Natranaerobius thermophilus JW/NM-WN-LF: one gene and its partner. The protein of the gene in region 1 interacts with the protein of each later gene in a pairwise test. Links are inferred from orthologs where the notes say so. Each region holds a gene or a part of one and is shown on either strand. Other genes may lie near its edges.

Evidence for each region.
Region 2: the proteins of NTHER_RS03495 (region 1) and def interact in binary tests that used the Escherichia coli proteins (3 or more experiments, as listed by UniProt). The link is inferred for Natranaerobius thermophilus JW/NM-WN-LF from one-to-one orthologs.

The regions. Positions count from the first base shown.
Region 1 is NC_010718.1:691,072-698,665, reverse strand. The notes cover bases 3,044-5,972. They hold NTHER_RS03495 (aspartate-semialdehyde dehydrogenase), read left to right. Parts: upstream 3,044-3,965; coding sequence 3,966-4,979; downstream 4,980-5,972. Other genes in these bases: NTHER_RS03490 (homoserine dehydrogenase), read left to right, coding at 4,999-5,972; NTHER_RS03500 (B12-binding domain-containing radical SAM protein), read right to left, coding at 3,044-3,546. In the rest of the region: NTHER_RS03510 (adenosylhomocysteinase), read left to right, coding at 1-1,061; NTHER_RS03505 (glycine betaine ABC transporter substrate-binding protein), read left to right, coding at 1,088-2,041; more of NTHER_RS03500, read right to left, coding at 2,140-3,043; more of NTHER_RS03490, read left to right, coding at 5,973-6,324.
Region 2 is NC_010718.1:1,405,166-1,412,751, forward strand. The notes cover bases 1,108-4,028. They hold def (peptide deformylase), read left to right. Parts: upstream 1,108-2,293; coding sequence 2,294-2,764; downstream 2,765-4,028. Other genes in these bases: priA (primosomal protein N'), read left to right, coding at 1,108-2,235; fmt (methionyl-tRNA formyltransferase), read left to right, coding at 2,782-3,723; NTHER_RS06760 (DUF116 domain-containing protein), read left to right, coding at 3,739-4,028. Outside these bases: more of priA, read left to right, coding at 1-1,107; more of NTHER_RS06760, read left to right, coding at 4,029-4,548; NTHER_RS06765 (zinc metallopeptidase), read left to right, coding at 4,512-5,201; 16S rRNA (cytosine(967)-C(5))-methyltransferase RsmB, read left to right, coding at 5,205-6,593; dual-specificity RNA methyltransferase RlmN, read left to right, coding at 6,710-7,586. UniProt on the Escherichia coli protein: Removes the formyl group from the N-terminal Met of newly synthesized proteins. Requires at least a dipeptide for an efficient rate of reaction. N-terminal L-methionine is a prerequisite for activity but the enzyme has broad specificity at other positions.

The DNA of each region.
Region 1 (7,594 bases):
GAGGTGCTGAAGTAGCACTGTGTGGTTCTAATCCTCTTAGTACTCAAGATGATGTGGTTGCTGCTTTAAATGAAGTATATCAAGTGCCAACTCATGCCAAACGAGGTGAAGGTAAAGAAGACTTTTACAATCGAATTTTAGAAGTCTTAGATATTAAACCACACATCACAGTTGATGATGGTGCAGACTTAATCAACACATTACACAGTGAAAGAAGAGAACTGCTTGATAACATTTCTGGAGGTACTGAAGAAACTACAACTGGTGTCACTCGTTTAAAAGCTATGGCCAGAGACAATTATCTACAGTATCCAGTGATCGCAGTGAACGATGCCATGACAAAACACATGTTTGACAACCGCTACGGTACTGGCCAGTCAACTATAGATGGTATCATGAGAGCCACCAATTATTTAATGGCAGGTACCAGTTTTGTTGTAGTTGGCTACGGCTGGTGCGGCCGTGGTGTTGCCAAAGATGCTAGTGGGCTTGGCGCTAGAGTGACAGTAGTGGAAGTAGATCCTGTGAGAGCTTTAGAAGCTTCACTGGATGGCTTTGAAGTTAAAAGTATGGAGGAAGCTGCTAAGAATGCAGACTTTGTCGTAACTACTACTGGTAATAAAAATGTAGTTGATAAACATCATTTAGAAAACATTAAAGACGGCTGCATCCTATCGAATTCTGGTCATTTCAATGTTGAAATCAATTTAGAATCACTGGAGAAAATGTCTAAAACAAAACGAACAGTACGTCCTGATGTTGAAGAATACCAGTTGAAAGATGGTCGGAAAGTATATGTTATTGGTGAAGGAAGGCTAGTTAATCTATCTGCTGGAGAAGGACACCCGGCAGACGTTATGGACATGAGCTTTTCCAACCAGGCCTTATCAGTAGAATACCTGGCTAATGAAAAAACGAACCTTAAAAACGATGTATATCCTGTACCAAAACATTTAGACGAAGGTATAGCCGAGTTAAAACTTAAATGTATGGGAATGGAACTTGAACAGCTAACGGAAGAACAAAAAGAGTATCTAAACTCCTGGGATGTTGGGACTTAATTAACCACCAAAAGGAGGTGGATATCATGTTAAGAATAATTTCAAATAATAAAATAATATTATTTATGATTGTAATCATCACCACAGGTGGCCTGATGGCAGCCTGTGGTGATGAAGCAATCCCAGAAGAAAGCACTAAAGTTGAAGAACAAGAACAAAATCCAGATAATGAAAAGTCAGAAGAACAATCTGAAGACGAACAGCAGACAACTCAAACAATTGAGATTGCTTACGTAAACTGGGCTGATTGTGTTGCAACTACTTATTTAGCTAAGGAAATTTTAGAAGAAGAAATGGGATATGAAGTCGAATTAACAATGGCCGATCCGGGACCAATTTATACTGATATTGCTGAAGGTGAACACGATGTATTTCTAGGTGGTTGGTTACCAATTACTCATGAAGAATACTGGGAAGAATATCAGGATAAAGTAGATAAAATTAGTCCTAACTTTGAAGGTGCAAGAATTGGACTAGTAGTCCCTGATTATGTAGATATCGATAGTATTGAAGACATGAATGATGTGACTGATAAATTTGACGGTGAAATAATTGGAATTGACCCCGGTGCTGGAATTATGCAAACAACAGAAACCGCTTTAGAAGAATATGGTCTAAACTTTAATTTAATCGAAGGTAGTGACCCTGCCATGGCAACTGCTCTACAAGAAAGCATTGAAGAAGAGGAATGGGTAGTAGTTACAGGTTGGATTCCTCATTGGAAATTTGCCACCTGGGATTTAGAATTCCTTGAAGATCCAAAAAAAGTATATGGAGAACAAGAGAACATCTATAATATCGGAAGATCTGATTTAGAACAAGATTTACCGGAAGTAAGAGAGTTCTTAGAAGAGTTTCAGCTTTCCCAACAAGGTTTAGGAGAGTTAATGGCAGATATTAATGAAACAGAAGATGAAGAGGAATCTGCCAAAAGGTGGATTGAAGACAATTCTGACAAAGTTGAAGACTGGACCCCCTAATTAATATTCTCCCTAACCATTTTCCCTCATTTATTCCACACACAAACTCACCCGCTCCAAAAACGGGTGAGTTTGTGTTTTTTACATTATTATTTAATTTATTGTGTGTTCATGGTTACATCAGGAGAGTATTTCTTTTTAAGAAATTCAAGATAAGAAATATTTTTGCGGTCCTTAAACCATTGTCTGAGAGTACGAAATCCGTAAAATCTAAAATATAGATTGATAAACTTAAATTTCGCAGCCAATTCTAAGCATTTTTTGAAAGAATAAAATCTGGTCATCTCTTTCATTACCTGATATTGAAGCTCATAAGGAGAAATATTTTCAGGTCTATGAACTACATGATGGCCATCATAATACTCCCAAGAAGATGGCAACAATCGATTTTGAGAGGCTAATTCATGGAACTGTTCCGAACCAGGAATGGGAACTAAAATAAGTAGTTGAATAGTATCAATTTTGTGTTTTAAGGCAAAATTGACGGTTTCGTGAGCTGTTCGGACATCATCATGATCACTGCCAATAACGAACATTCCATGGATGTGGAACCCTTTATCTTTAATTGTTTTGATTGCCTGCTTTGTTTCATCGATACTTAGGCTCTTATTGTATTCTTCCAAGGTTGATTGATTAACACTTTCAAAACCAATGTGTAACATCCTTCCCCCTGCTTCTTTCATGATATCTAGTAATTCTGGGTCTTTATAGATGTCTGCTCTTACTTGTGCACCCCATTGAATGTTAATATCTCTTCTCGAAATAATTTTTTTCATCAATTGATAGGTCCGCTCCCGGTCTGCCGCAAAATTATCATCGTAAAAAAATATTTTGGCAGGAGAAAGACGTGCTAATTCATCGGCAACCTTATCAATGTGTTTAAACCTGTATTTCTTTCCAAACATTTTAATAACTGAACAAAACTTGCAACCAAAGGGACATCCTCTGGAAGTTTCCATAGGCAGGATATTCATTTTCTCACTACCAGCAATCAAACTCAAGTCGGGAAATGGCAGATCATTATGAGTTACCGGATCTGGTAATGAGTTTTTAATTAACTCTTTGTTTTCATTAAAATAGGCCAAACCTGGAATGTTTTCAGGTTTTTTTCCGGAATCCTTCTGAGTATCAATGAATTCTACCAGTTCTAAAAAAGACTTTTCTCCTTCGCCCATAACGCAAAAATCTGCATGAGAAAGAGCCTCCTCTGGATAAAAAGTAACATGAGAACCTCCGATCACAATTGGTATATCTACCTGGTTCTTGATTTTGTCTGCCAAATGGTAGGCTCTAGGTGCTGTGGAAGTAATTGTTGATAGACCCACTAAGTCAGAATTGTAAATCCTGTCAAAATTTAGTGATCTGATTTCTTCAGCTTGAACTTCAACATCGTAACCTTTTTGTTTTAAAATTGTCGCCATTATAGGTAGTCCCAGCCTGGGAAGCTTAACCTTATTGAAAACATGTACCCCAGGAGATTTGGGTTCTATTAAGGTGATCTTCATATAACATCACCTCACTTAAAATTGATTAAAAATATTATTAATTCTAATTCTTGTAACCCCTGTTATATAAACACTTAATCCTTTAATTTATTTTGTCTAAATTAACATTTACTATACTTCGTTATCATAAAACTCCCTAAATATACTGTCTACTATACAATTTGAAAATTTCCTAATTTTTTCTAGGTAGATATTTCTATAAAAACTTATATTTTCCTTTTTTTAATACTCTATTTTGTTTTCCAATAAAATATTTTGGAACAAGTTAAATGCAAAAAATATCGACAAGATTAGCAGAGTGTTTTATAATAAGAAGGGATATCAATTAACCTGGATGTTTAAAATCCCAGGTATGGATATCCCGATTTTTTTATTTCGGTCTTTTTTAAATTAAATCGTTAAAACGGGGGGGTGCACAGATGGGTATAAATTTAGCAATTGTAGGAAGTACCGGGGCAGTCGGGCAAACCATCCTGGATATTTTAAGAGAAAATAATTTGGATTTTTCTTTAAATAACTTAAAGCTCTTGGCATCTGAAAATTCGGCCGGTACTAAAATCACCTTTGGAGGTAAAGAAATTACCGTAGAAGCTGCCAATTCTTCCTCTTTTCACGATGTTGACATTGCCATTTTTAGTGCCGGTTCATCTGTTAGTAAAAATTTGGCTCCTAAGGCTGTAGAATCTGGAGCCATTGTAATAGATAACAGTAGTGCTTTTAGGATGGATGATAAGGTACCTCTGGTGGCAGCTGGAGTTAATTATGAATCTTTATATGAGCATGAGGGAATAATTGCCAATCCTAATTGCTCCACAATTCAAATGGTCTGTGCATTAAAACCAATATTAGACCATGCCGGTATCAAGAGAATTGTAGTATCTACATATCAGTCCGTTTCTGGTACAGGTTATCAAGCAATGAAGGAATTAACAGAACAAAGTCCAAAATATTTAAATAATGAAGCCATTGAAAAACAGATATATCCCCATCAAATAGCCTTTAACATGCTTCCACACCTGGATTCTTTTGATGAAAATGGAGATACGAAAGAAGAATTGAAAATGGTTAATGAAACTAAAAAAATCTTTCAAGATGAAAACATAGGAGTTACTGCTACTACTGTACGGGTGCCAGTTTTTATTGGACATTCTGAAGCGGTCAATATTGAGACAAAGTCTAAGCTTTCAGCTTGTGACGCAAGGCAATTACTAGAAAATTTTTCGGAAGTAGAAGTTATTGATGACCCTTTTGAAGCAAAATATCCCACTCCTATTGAGATTGCCGGTAAAGACCAAGTCTATGTAGGTAGAATAAGAGAGGATCTTTCCATTGATAATGGGCTTAATTTGTGGGTAGTAGCTGATAACTTGAGACGAGGAGCTGCCTTTAATGCTTTGTTATTAACTGAATATTTAGCTAAATATATAATTTAAATTCAAGGAGGATTATGATATGACATCAACTATTAAAATTGGCTTTCTAGGCTTTGGTACAGTGGGGACAGGTACTGTGGAAGTTTTAACTGAAAATAAAGATTTGCTAACTGAGCGAGTTAATGCCGTACTAGAAGTGGAAAAAATTCTTGTAAAGAATAAAACTAAATCTAGGACAACACAACTTAATCAGAACTTCATATCAGACAAGCTTACAGATGATCCAGAAGAAATACTGAGAAACCAAGATATTCAGATAGTAGTTGAAGTAATGGGAACAGAAGAACCAGCTCTTAGTTACATGAAAAAAGCCATCAAAGCTGGTAAGCATGTAGTCACTGCCAATAAAGAAGTGATAGCCAAACACGGCGAAGATCTCACTTCTTTAGCCAAAAATAATGGTGTTAATTTCTTGTACGAAGCCAGTGTAGCCGGTGGTGTTCCAGTAATAAGGCCCTTAAAAGCATGCCTAGCTGGAAATACAGTTAAGGAAATTTCCGGTATATTGAACGGTACTACTAATTACATCTTGACCGAAATGGAGGAAAAGGAAGCAGAGTTCAATGAAGCCCTTAAAAAAGCACAAGAGCTTGGTTATGCTGAAAGTGACCCTACTGATGATGTAGAAGGTTTTGACGCTGTAAGGAAACTTGCCATAATGACATCTATGGCAACAAATTCTACTGTATTACCCGAAGATATATACACTGAAGGCATTTCTGGTGTAACAAAGGAAGATCTCCAATTTTTAGGTGATCATGGGTACAAAATTAAACTTCTTGGACAGACAAAAATTAATGGTACGGAAGTAGAAAGTCGGGTCGCACCTACTTTCTTACCCTGTGACAATCCGCTTTCATCAGTCTCCGGGGTTTATAATTCTATATTAATTAAGGGAGAACCAGTGGGTTATCTTACATTTACCGGCGAAGGGGCTGGTAAAGAAGCAACCTCCAGTGCTGTCTTATCCGATATCATTGAAGCTGCTAGGAATGGTAAGCATTCCAATAATTTCAATGGTTGGAGTAAAAATAATTTTTACAAAATCCTTGATAAGGAAGAAACCAGTTCACTATTTTATCTCAGGCTAGTAAGTTCAAATCCTTCTCAGACAGAACAAGAACAGAAAGTTAACAAATCCGAAATCCAAAACCTATTAAATCATCACGGCATTGAGTTACAGCAGTTAGATAAAAAATCTAGTTCAAATGGAAAACAAGAATTATTTATAATCACAGAATTAGCTAAAGAACAAAATGTACAAAACGCTATTTCTGATTTACAGGATAAGTCAGTTGAACTTATAAACATTATTAGAGGAGATAACAGTAACGGTGGAAGATAAAAAGCTGAAAGATGAAAGATAAAAAGTTATGCGTAGGAGGATAATGATGGAAATCTATGTGGAAAAATACGGAGGAAGTTCCCTGGCTACTGTAGATAAAATTAAAAATGTGGCTCAAAGGATAGTCAATCAGTCCAGACAAAATAAAGGCCAGGTCATAGTTGTTTCTGCCATGGGCGATACAACGGATAATCTAATCAAACTAGCTCATGAAATCACACCACAACCCAAGGACCGAGAAATGGATATGCTGGTCTCCACTGGAGAGCAAGTATCTATATCTCTGTTAGCCATGGCCATCGATTCCCTAGGTCATTCGGTCATTTCATTAACAGGACCACAGGTTGGCATTAAAACCACGGGAACATATAAAAAAGCCAAAATTTTAGAAGTCAATTCTAACAGAATAATTTCAGAACTAAAAAAGGGAAAAACTGTTATAGTTGCAGGTTTTCAGGGGATTACCGAAGGAAATGAAATAACTACACTGGGAAGGGGCGGTTCAGATACTACCGCAGTAGCCATTGCCGCCGCCCTTGATGCCGTGAAATGCAATATATGTACAGATACCGATGGGGTTTATTCGGCAGATCCTAGAATCGTACCAAATGCTAAAAAACTCTCTGAAATATCTTACGATGAAATGCTGGAAATGGCCGTTTTAGGTGCAAAGGTCCTTCATCCTAGATCAGTAGAATTAGCTCGTAATTACAATATAACCCTAGAAGTTCGCTCGAGTGCTAAATTAGAACAAGGAACAATAGTGAAAGGAGTTGAAGACATTTATGGAAGAGATGTTGAGAGTAAGCGGTATAACTCATGACACTAATATCTGCGAAATTTCTGTAATCGGAGTTCCTGATTTGCCAGGTATTGCCTATCGATTATTTTCTAAACTAGAAGATAATAATATAACTGCCGATACAATTATCCAAAGTATTAAAAGAAAACAGGTCAACGATATTTCTTTTACAGTCAGTCAAGATGACTTAACAGAAACGGTCAAAGTAATGGAAAAATGGTCTGAGGAACTAGGAGCTCAAGGGGTGGAATACCACCGACAGGTTGCCAAAATTTCAGTTGTTGGTGCTGGAATGGTGAATAAATCCAAAATAGCCAGGGCTATGTTTCAAGCTCTATATGAACTAGATATCAACATCCGAATGATCAGCTCTTCGGAAATGAAATTATCCTGCCTGATTGATAGCGACAAAGTAACTCTGGCTGTTAGAGCTGTCCATGATAAATTCTCCATCCAAGGGATTGAAGT
Region 2 (7,586 bases), 710 kb from region 1 along the record:
GTAACAATTCTAGATATCGTATCCGATGAATTGGACAGGCAATTCACATATAAAATAACACCACATTTGGAATCTAGGGTCACTCGGGGTTCTTTAGTTAAAGTTCCTTTTGGTAAGAGAAATGTTAATGCAGTTGTCAATGAAGTGACTGGAACTACTTCTTTATCCAAAGATAAGATAAAAAACGTGAATCAAGTCCTATCAGATCAACCTCTCCCGGAAGATATCATGGAACTTGCCCAGTGGATGAGCAGCTATTATTTATGTTCGCTGTCTAAAGCTTACAATATTATGGTTCCCCAGGGGTTAAAATCAGGAGTGAATCGCATTTATAAAAAATACGTGTCTATAGCAGATATAACTGAAGCTAGAAAATTACTAGACAGTGCTAAGGCACCTAAACAAAGGAAAGTTCTTGAACGCTTACTTAGTAATTCACCCTTAGCTCTTGATCAGTTACTAGATGAGTTAAAAATCACAAAATCCCCGGTAGAATCTCTTTATGGGAAGGGAATAATTAATATCCAAAGTAGTCGATCCTATAGGGAACCCATTGATTTCAAACAAATCGAAGAGTATAAACCTAAAGAACCTACACAGGCCCAAAAAACTGTGCTAAAATTAATCAAGAATCAGGGTAGAGGTAGTTGTGATAACACTTCTCCTAAGAAGCCGAAGCCTTTTTTACTATTTGGGGTAACCGGGAGTGGTAAAACTGAAATTTATCTTCAATTGATTGAATCGTATTTACAGCAAGGACTGCAGACGATAGTATTGATACCCGAAATCTCCCTAACTCCCCAAACAATTGAACGGTTTGTTGGAAGATTTGGAAACCAAGTGGCTGTTACACACAGTAAATTGAGTCATGGGGAAAGATTAGATCAATGGGAGAAAATGTTGTGGGGTAAAGCTAATATAGTTGTGGGGCCTCGATCTGCTGTATTTGCACCTTTTTCAAATCTCGGGTTAATTATTATCGATGAAGAGCAAGAAGGCTCCTACAAACAAGAAGAATTGCCCCGGTACCATGCTAGGGAGGTAGCTGAACGAAGATGTCAGTTTAAAGATGGTCAATTGTTACTTGGAACAGCTACTCCATCTTTAGAAAGTATACACCGAGTCAAGTCAGATGATTACAATTTGGCAGAATTACCTGAGAGAGTAGGAGATGTTGAACTTCCCGATATATCTGTGATTGACATGAAAGAAGAATTTCAGAAGGGCAATAAGTCGGTATTCAGTAGAGAATTAATATTAAAGCTAAAAGAAGTTACAGATAAAGGCGAACAGACGATTTTATTTTTAAATAGAAGAGGGTATTCTACATTTCTACTCTGTAGAGAATGTGGCTATACTGTAACCTGTCCGAGATGTGAAGTTACTCTGACATACCATAAATCAATTAATCAATTGTTGTGTCATTATTGTGATTACACAGAACCCCTATCAAAATTTTGTCCGGATTGTAATAGCGATAAAATCAAAGAATTTGGTACAGGAACTCAAAAAATAGAAAGAGAACTAAAAAAATATTTACCTGATTTAAAAACTATTAGAATGGATGTGGATACAACTCGGAAAAAGAACTCCCATCAAGAATTATTGGGAAAGTTCAAAAATAAACAGGCAAATGTGCTAATTGGCACTCAAATGATAGCTAAGGGTCTTGATTTCCCTGACGTTTCTCTTGTTGGTATAATTACAGCAGACACGGCTCTTAATTTGCCAGATTTTCGAGCTGGTGAAAAAACATTTCAATTATTAACTCAAGTAGCTGGAAGGGCAGGACGCAGAGACAATAATCAGCGAGGGCAAGTAGTAATACAAACTTATAATCCAGATCATTACAGCATTGAAGCAGTTAAAAATGAAAATGTGCGTAAATTTACCGGGGAAGAACTTGCTTTACGTAAAAAATTAGGTTATCCTCCATTTAAGAGAATGATCAGGATTATGTTAAGGTCTCCTTATGAACAGGCTGTATCCCATCAGGTAGAGGAACTATCACAAAAATTGCAGGATATGGGCTATGAAGTGTTAGGTCCTACCCCTTGTCCCATACCTAAAATCAAGGATGAATTTAGATGGCATCTAATGTTAAGGCTTGATCTAAATAATCAAGAAATAATAGATGAACAACTTCGAGATTACTTGCTTACAACAAAAAATAATTTATCTCAACAGGGAAAAATAAGAATGGCAATTGATGTAGATCCTTTAAACTTACTATAATATAGGCTGTAAAAAAAGCTTTACAGAGTAGTTTGCATCTTTGGAGGTGGCAATAATATTGGCGATTAAAAAAATTAGAACTAATGATGATCCTGTACTTAAACGGAAGGCCAAAAAAGTTACAAATATAGATGATAGATTGGAAAGACTGTTAACAAACATGCTTGATACCATGTATGAAGCTGAAGGAATTGGCCTAGCAGCACCACAAATAGGAATATCAAAAAGAGTGATTGTTGTTGATATAGGTGAAGATGAAATTTATCAGTTAATAAACCCAGAAATAGTTGATACTTCCGATGAGCAAGAAAAAGCCTTGGAAGGTTGTTTGAGTTATCCTGGATTACAGGGGCGGGTCACTAGACCTGTTAAAGTTACAGTGAAAGCTCTGAATCCCCAGGAAGAAGAAATGATTATAGAAGCAGAGGGATTATTGGCCCGGGCTTTACAGCACGAAATAGATCATTTGGATGGTATTACTTTTATTGACAGGGCAGAAGAAGTGTTTAGGGAAGAGGAATCTCATTAAATTGAGGTGGTATATTTATGCGAACTATATTCATGGGTACACCAGACTTTTCAGTTCCTTTTATTGAGGCAATTGCTCGAAGCACCCACAATTTGAACTTAGTTGTAACACAACCAGATAGAAGAAAAGGTCGGGGGAAGGAATTGCAACCACCTCCGGCTAAAAGAAAAGCTGAGGAGCTTGGAATAGATGTATTTCAACCCGAAAGCATTCACAATAATTATGCTTATCAGATTTTATCCGATATTGAACCCCATTTAATAGTCACCGCAGCTTATGGACAAATCTTACCCAGAAAAATATTGGATTTACCTCGGATAAAAGCTATTAATGTCCATGCCTCACTGTTACCGGAATACAGGGGAGCAGCACCTATTCATCGAGCTGTTATGGACGGCAAGGAGCAAACCGGGGTGACTATTATGGAAATGTGCGATAAAATGGACGCAGGGGATATACTAAATTATGAATCGGTAGATATTGGAAAAACAGACACCACAGGAGATGTATATAAACAAATCATAACAGTTGGCCCCCAACTGCTAATAGAAACTATGGACTTACTGGAAAAAAATCAAGTAACTCCTTTAAAACAAGATGAAAATCAAGTTTCTTATGCACCTAAATTAAAAAAAGAAGATGAATACCTGGATTTTTCTAAATATACCAATACAGAAGTGTTTAATAGAGTTAGGGGGTTGAACCCCTGGCCTGGAGCCTTTACTAAGTTTGAAGGCAAACGCCTAAAAATATGGGAGACGAAAGTTCACAATAGTAGTTCATTTAATTCAAACTCTAAACCAGGTGAAATTATTGAGATAAACCAACAAGGACCTGTGGTTAAATGTTGTCAAGGTTCTGTCATATTAACAAAAATTCAACCATCCGGAAAAAAAGCAATGACTGGTGAACAGTTTATTCGGGGCTATGATATAAAATCAGGGATACAACTGGAATAAGGAAGTGATAAAATTATGGAAGCGAGGAAAAGATTATTTCTCGGTTTAGTTAGTTTAACTATTGTTTTAAGTGGTTTGTTGTTGCTGTATTTAGGTCAGCTGTTATTTTCCGGTGGAGACAGTATATTAGCTGAAATCATGGTATTTATAACTACGATTGTAATAATTGGCCTGATGGCGATGTTTACCCTTGGATTAATTGGTATAATTTTAACCATAATAAATGCTAAAAATTATCCATTTTTGGACAAATGGATCTCATTAACATTAAACTTGTTTTATCCCATAGTTATGTTCTTAGGTAGACTATTCAAAATAACAAAGGATCGCATTCAACAATCCTTTGTAGAGGTCAATAATCAGCTGGTTAAAGTTAAAATCAAAGATTTAAAGGGAAAAATATCCAGTAATAAAATATTGATCTTATTACCTCATTGTCTGCAAGATTCTCAGTGTCCTCATAGAATTAATTTGGAAATTAATAATTGTCGAAGATGTGGTAAATGTCCCATTGATGGCTTGTTAAACTTATCTGAGGATTATGGTGTTCCAGTTAGAATAGCAACAGGAGGGACATTAGCGAGAAAAGTAGTTAAAGAAATCCGTCCCAAGGCAATTATTGCTGTGGCTTGTGAAAGGGATTTAACTAGTGGTATCCTGGATACTAATCCTCTACCAGTTTTAGGTATTGTCAATCAGCGTCCCCAAGGTCCGTGTTTTGACACTCAAGTGGATTTAAGTGAAGTGGAGAATGCTATTATTTATTTAACTAAAGGAGGCGATGAACCATGTTCTTTTTCGATACAGGGCTCATTCTATTCGTAATACCAGCGTTTATATTTGTAATGTATGCCCAAAATAAAGTGAAAGGAACCTATCAAAAATATGTGAGGGTTCCCAGTAAGAGAGGGTTTACTGGTGCTCAGGTTGCCAGGGCTCTTTTGGATAAGTCGGGCTTATCTGATGTTCGAGTTGAGAAAAGTAAAGGAGAGCTAAGTGACCATTACGATCCCAGGAAAAAAGCAGTGCGACTATCTCCAAATGTTCATGACGGCACCTCTATAGCATCTTTGGGGATAGCAGCCCATGAAACTGGTCATGCTATTCAGCACGCAGATGGATATTTTGCACTGTCTTTAAGAAATATGGTCTTTCCAGCTGCCAGTTTTGGTTCTAAACTAGGTGTACCCTTGTTCTTTATTGGATTTATATTTGCTGAGGGTATGGGAACCACCTTTATGGATTTAGGAATTGCGCTGTTTTTCTTTGCCGTGTTATTTCAAATAATTACTCTCCCTGTGGAGTTTAATGCCAGTACTAGAGCTGTTGCAGCCCTAGAAGGCGGCGGTTATTTGACTTCAGATGAAGTTAAACCTACTAAACAAGTTTTAAATGCTGCGGCGATGACATATGTTGCTGCTACTGCTATGGCACTAGCTCAATTACTCCGTTTAATAATGTTACGAGGAAGGCGTTAATTTATGAAGATTAAATCTTCTAGAGAACTGGCCTTTGTTGCGTATACGAGAATAATTCAGGACCAGGCCTATAGCAATCTTGTGTTAAATCAACTTTTAGGAAAAACTGATCTTTTGGCTCAAGACAAGGCCTTGGCTTCTAGAATTACTTATGGGACTTTACAGTGGCAGGGTTTAATAGATTATTATCTTAAAACCCTGTCACATCGTCCTTTAAGTAAATTATCAAACAAGGCCTTATTTTTATTAAGAATGGGTGCCTATCAAATACTGTTTTTAGATAGAGTACCACCAAGTGCTTCTGTTAATGAAACTGTCAAGGTTGCTCATAGAAGAACACACAAAGGGATTGCCAATTTTGTCAATGGAATTCTAAGAAACTTAATTAGAAAGAAAGATCAAATATTATTACCGTCAAGGGATCAAGATTTACTGAACTATTTATCTGTAAAGTATTCACACCCTTATTGGATGGTAAAGTTATGGTACGATAAGTATGGGCTTGATAAAACTATTTCAATCATGGACCAAAATAATTCTACACCAGAAGAAGCTATTCGGGTCAATAAACTTTTGACTAGTCTTGAAAACTTAAAAAATGAATTAGAAATGACTGGGATTCAGAGTAGACTTTCTTCAAAGATTGATGATGCTTTACTTGTAGATAATTTGGGTGATTTGAATAATAATACATTATTTAATTGTGGTTATTTTCAAGTCCAGGATATAAACTCCATGGTAGTTTCGCATCTTTGTGACCCACAACAAGGTGATAATATTATTGATCTTTGTAGTGCTCCAGGTAGTAAAACCACTCATTTAGTACAGTTGATTGACGGTCAGGGGTCGATATTGGCAGTAGATATCCATGAACATCGGCTGAAGTTGGTTAAAGAAGCATGCCGACGATTACAAGTCAATAATGTTAATGTCAAACAGGCTGATGGTACTAAATTAATTTCTAGGGATCAACAAGAAAACAATAAACAGCTCAAGGGACAATTTGACCTGTGCCTAATAGATGCTCCATGCTCAGGTTTAGGGACCTTGAGAAAACGCCCCGAACTTAAATGGACAATTAGCGAACAGGACCTTAATAGTCTATCAACTCTACAAGGTAAGCTATTAAAAGCAGGTAGTCAGCTGGTCAAACCGGGTGGAACTTTAGTCTACAGTACTTGTACTATTAACCCACAAGAAAATGAAGACCAAATCAATGATTTCCTAAAAAATCATCCTGATTTTGTAATGGAATCTCCACGAGCTATCTTAAAGGAAGACACTTTACAGGGAGGTATGATTTTATCTAACAATTCTTTACAGTACTTTCCTGAATTAAACTTAGGGGATGGCTTCTACGGGGCCAGAATGAAAAAAACTCAGTGTGAATAATAGATAAAGGGTAGTAATCTAATTCCATTACAACTCCCTGCACTGTTAGTTGCTATGTGTCCTTTACTCTGATATACTTTGGCATGAATAAGTAATGAAGATGGGGATGATGCAATATGATTAATCACAAGCAATCTTTAAAAGATCTTACCTTGAATGAATTGCAGGAATATTTTAGTCGTAAAGGGTGGCAACAATTTCGGGCGAAACAAATCTTTGACTGGATGTATATTCAACAAGTTGACTCCATTGAAGTGATGTCTAATATCCCTAAGAAACTGCGCCAAGAATTGATGGAAAACTGCACCATTAATGATTTAGAGTTAGATAGTAATAATATATATACATCACCAACAGATGGAACAATTAAATTTTTAAGTGTTCTCAAAGACGGTATAGGTGTAGAAACTACTATCATGAAATATGATTATGGTAATACTGTCTGTATTTCTTCTCAAGCGGGATGCAATATGAATTGTGTGTTTTGCGCATCGACTACTGGGGGTAAAGAAAGGGATTTGAGCCCAGGAGAAATGATTGATCAAGTACTTATGGCAAATAAAGTGCTCCCGGGTTCGGAATCGATAAATAATATTGTTGTTATGGGAAGTGGAGAACCTTTAGAAAATTATCAACATCTTATCAAGTTTTTAAAAATAGTCAATGACGGTAAAGGTTTAAATATTGGTATGAGGCATATTACTGTATCTACTTGTGGTTTAGTACCTGAAATCTATAATCTTGCTGAAGAAGAGTTGCAGTTAAACTTGGCAATTTCACTCCATGCTCCCAATGACGAATTGAGAAATAAACTGATTCCTTTAAATAAAATATATCCAATTCACGAACTGCTAGAAGCCTGTCAAGTGTATTTTCAAAAAACTGGGAGACGGATAACTTTTGAATACGTACTGATTAAGGACTTCAATGATTCAATTGATTTGGCAAAAGAACTTTCCGAAACTTTAACAGCATTGAAGATGCCCGTACATG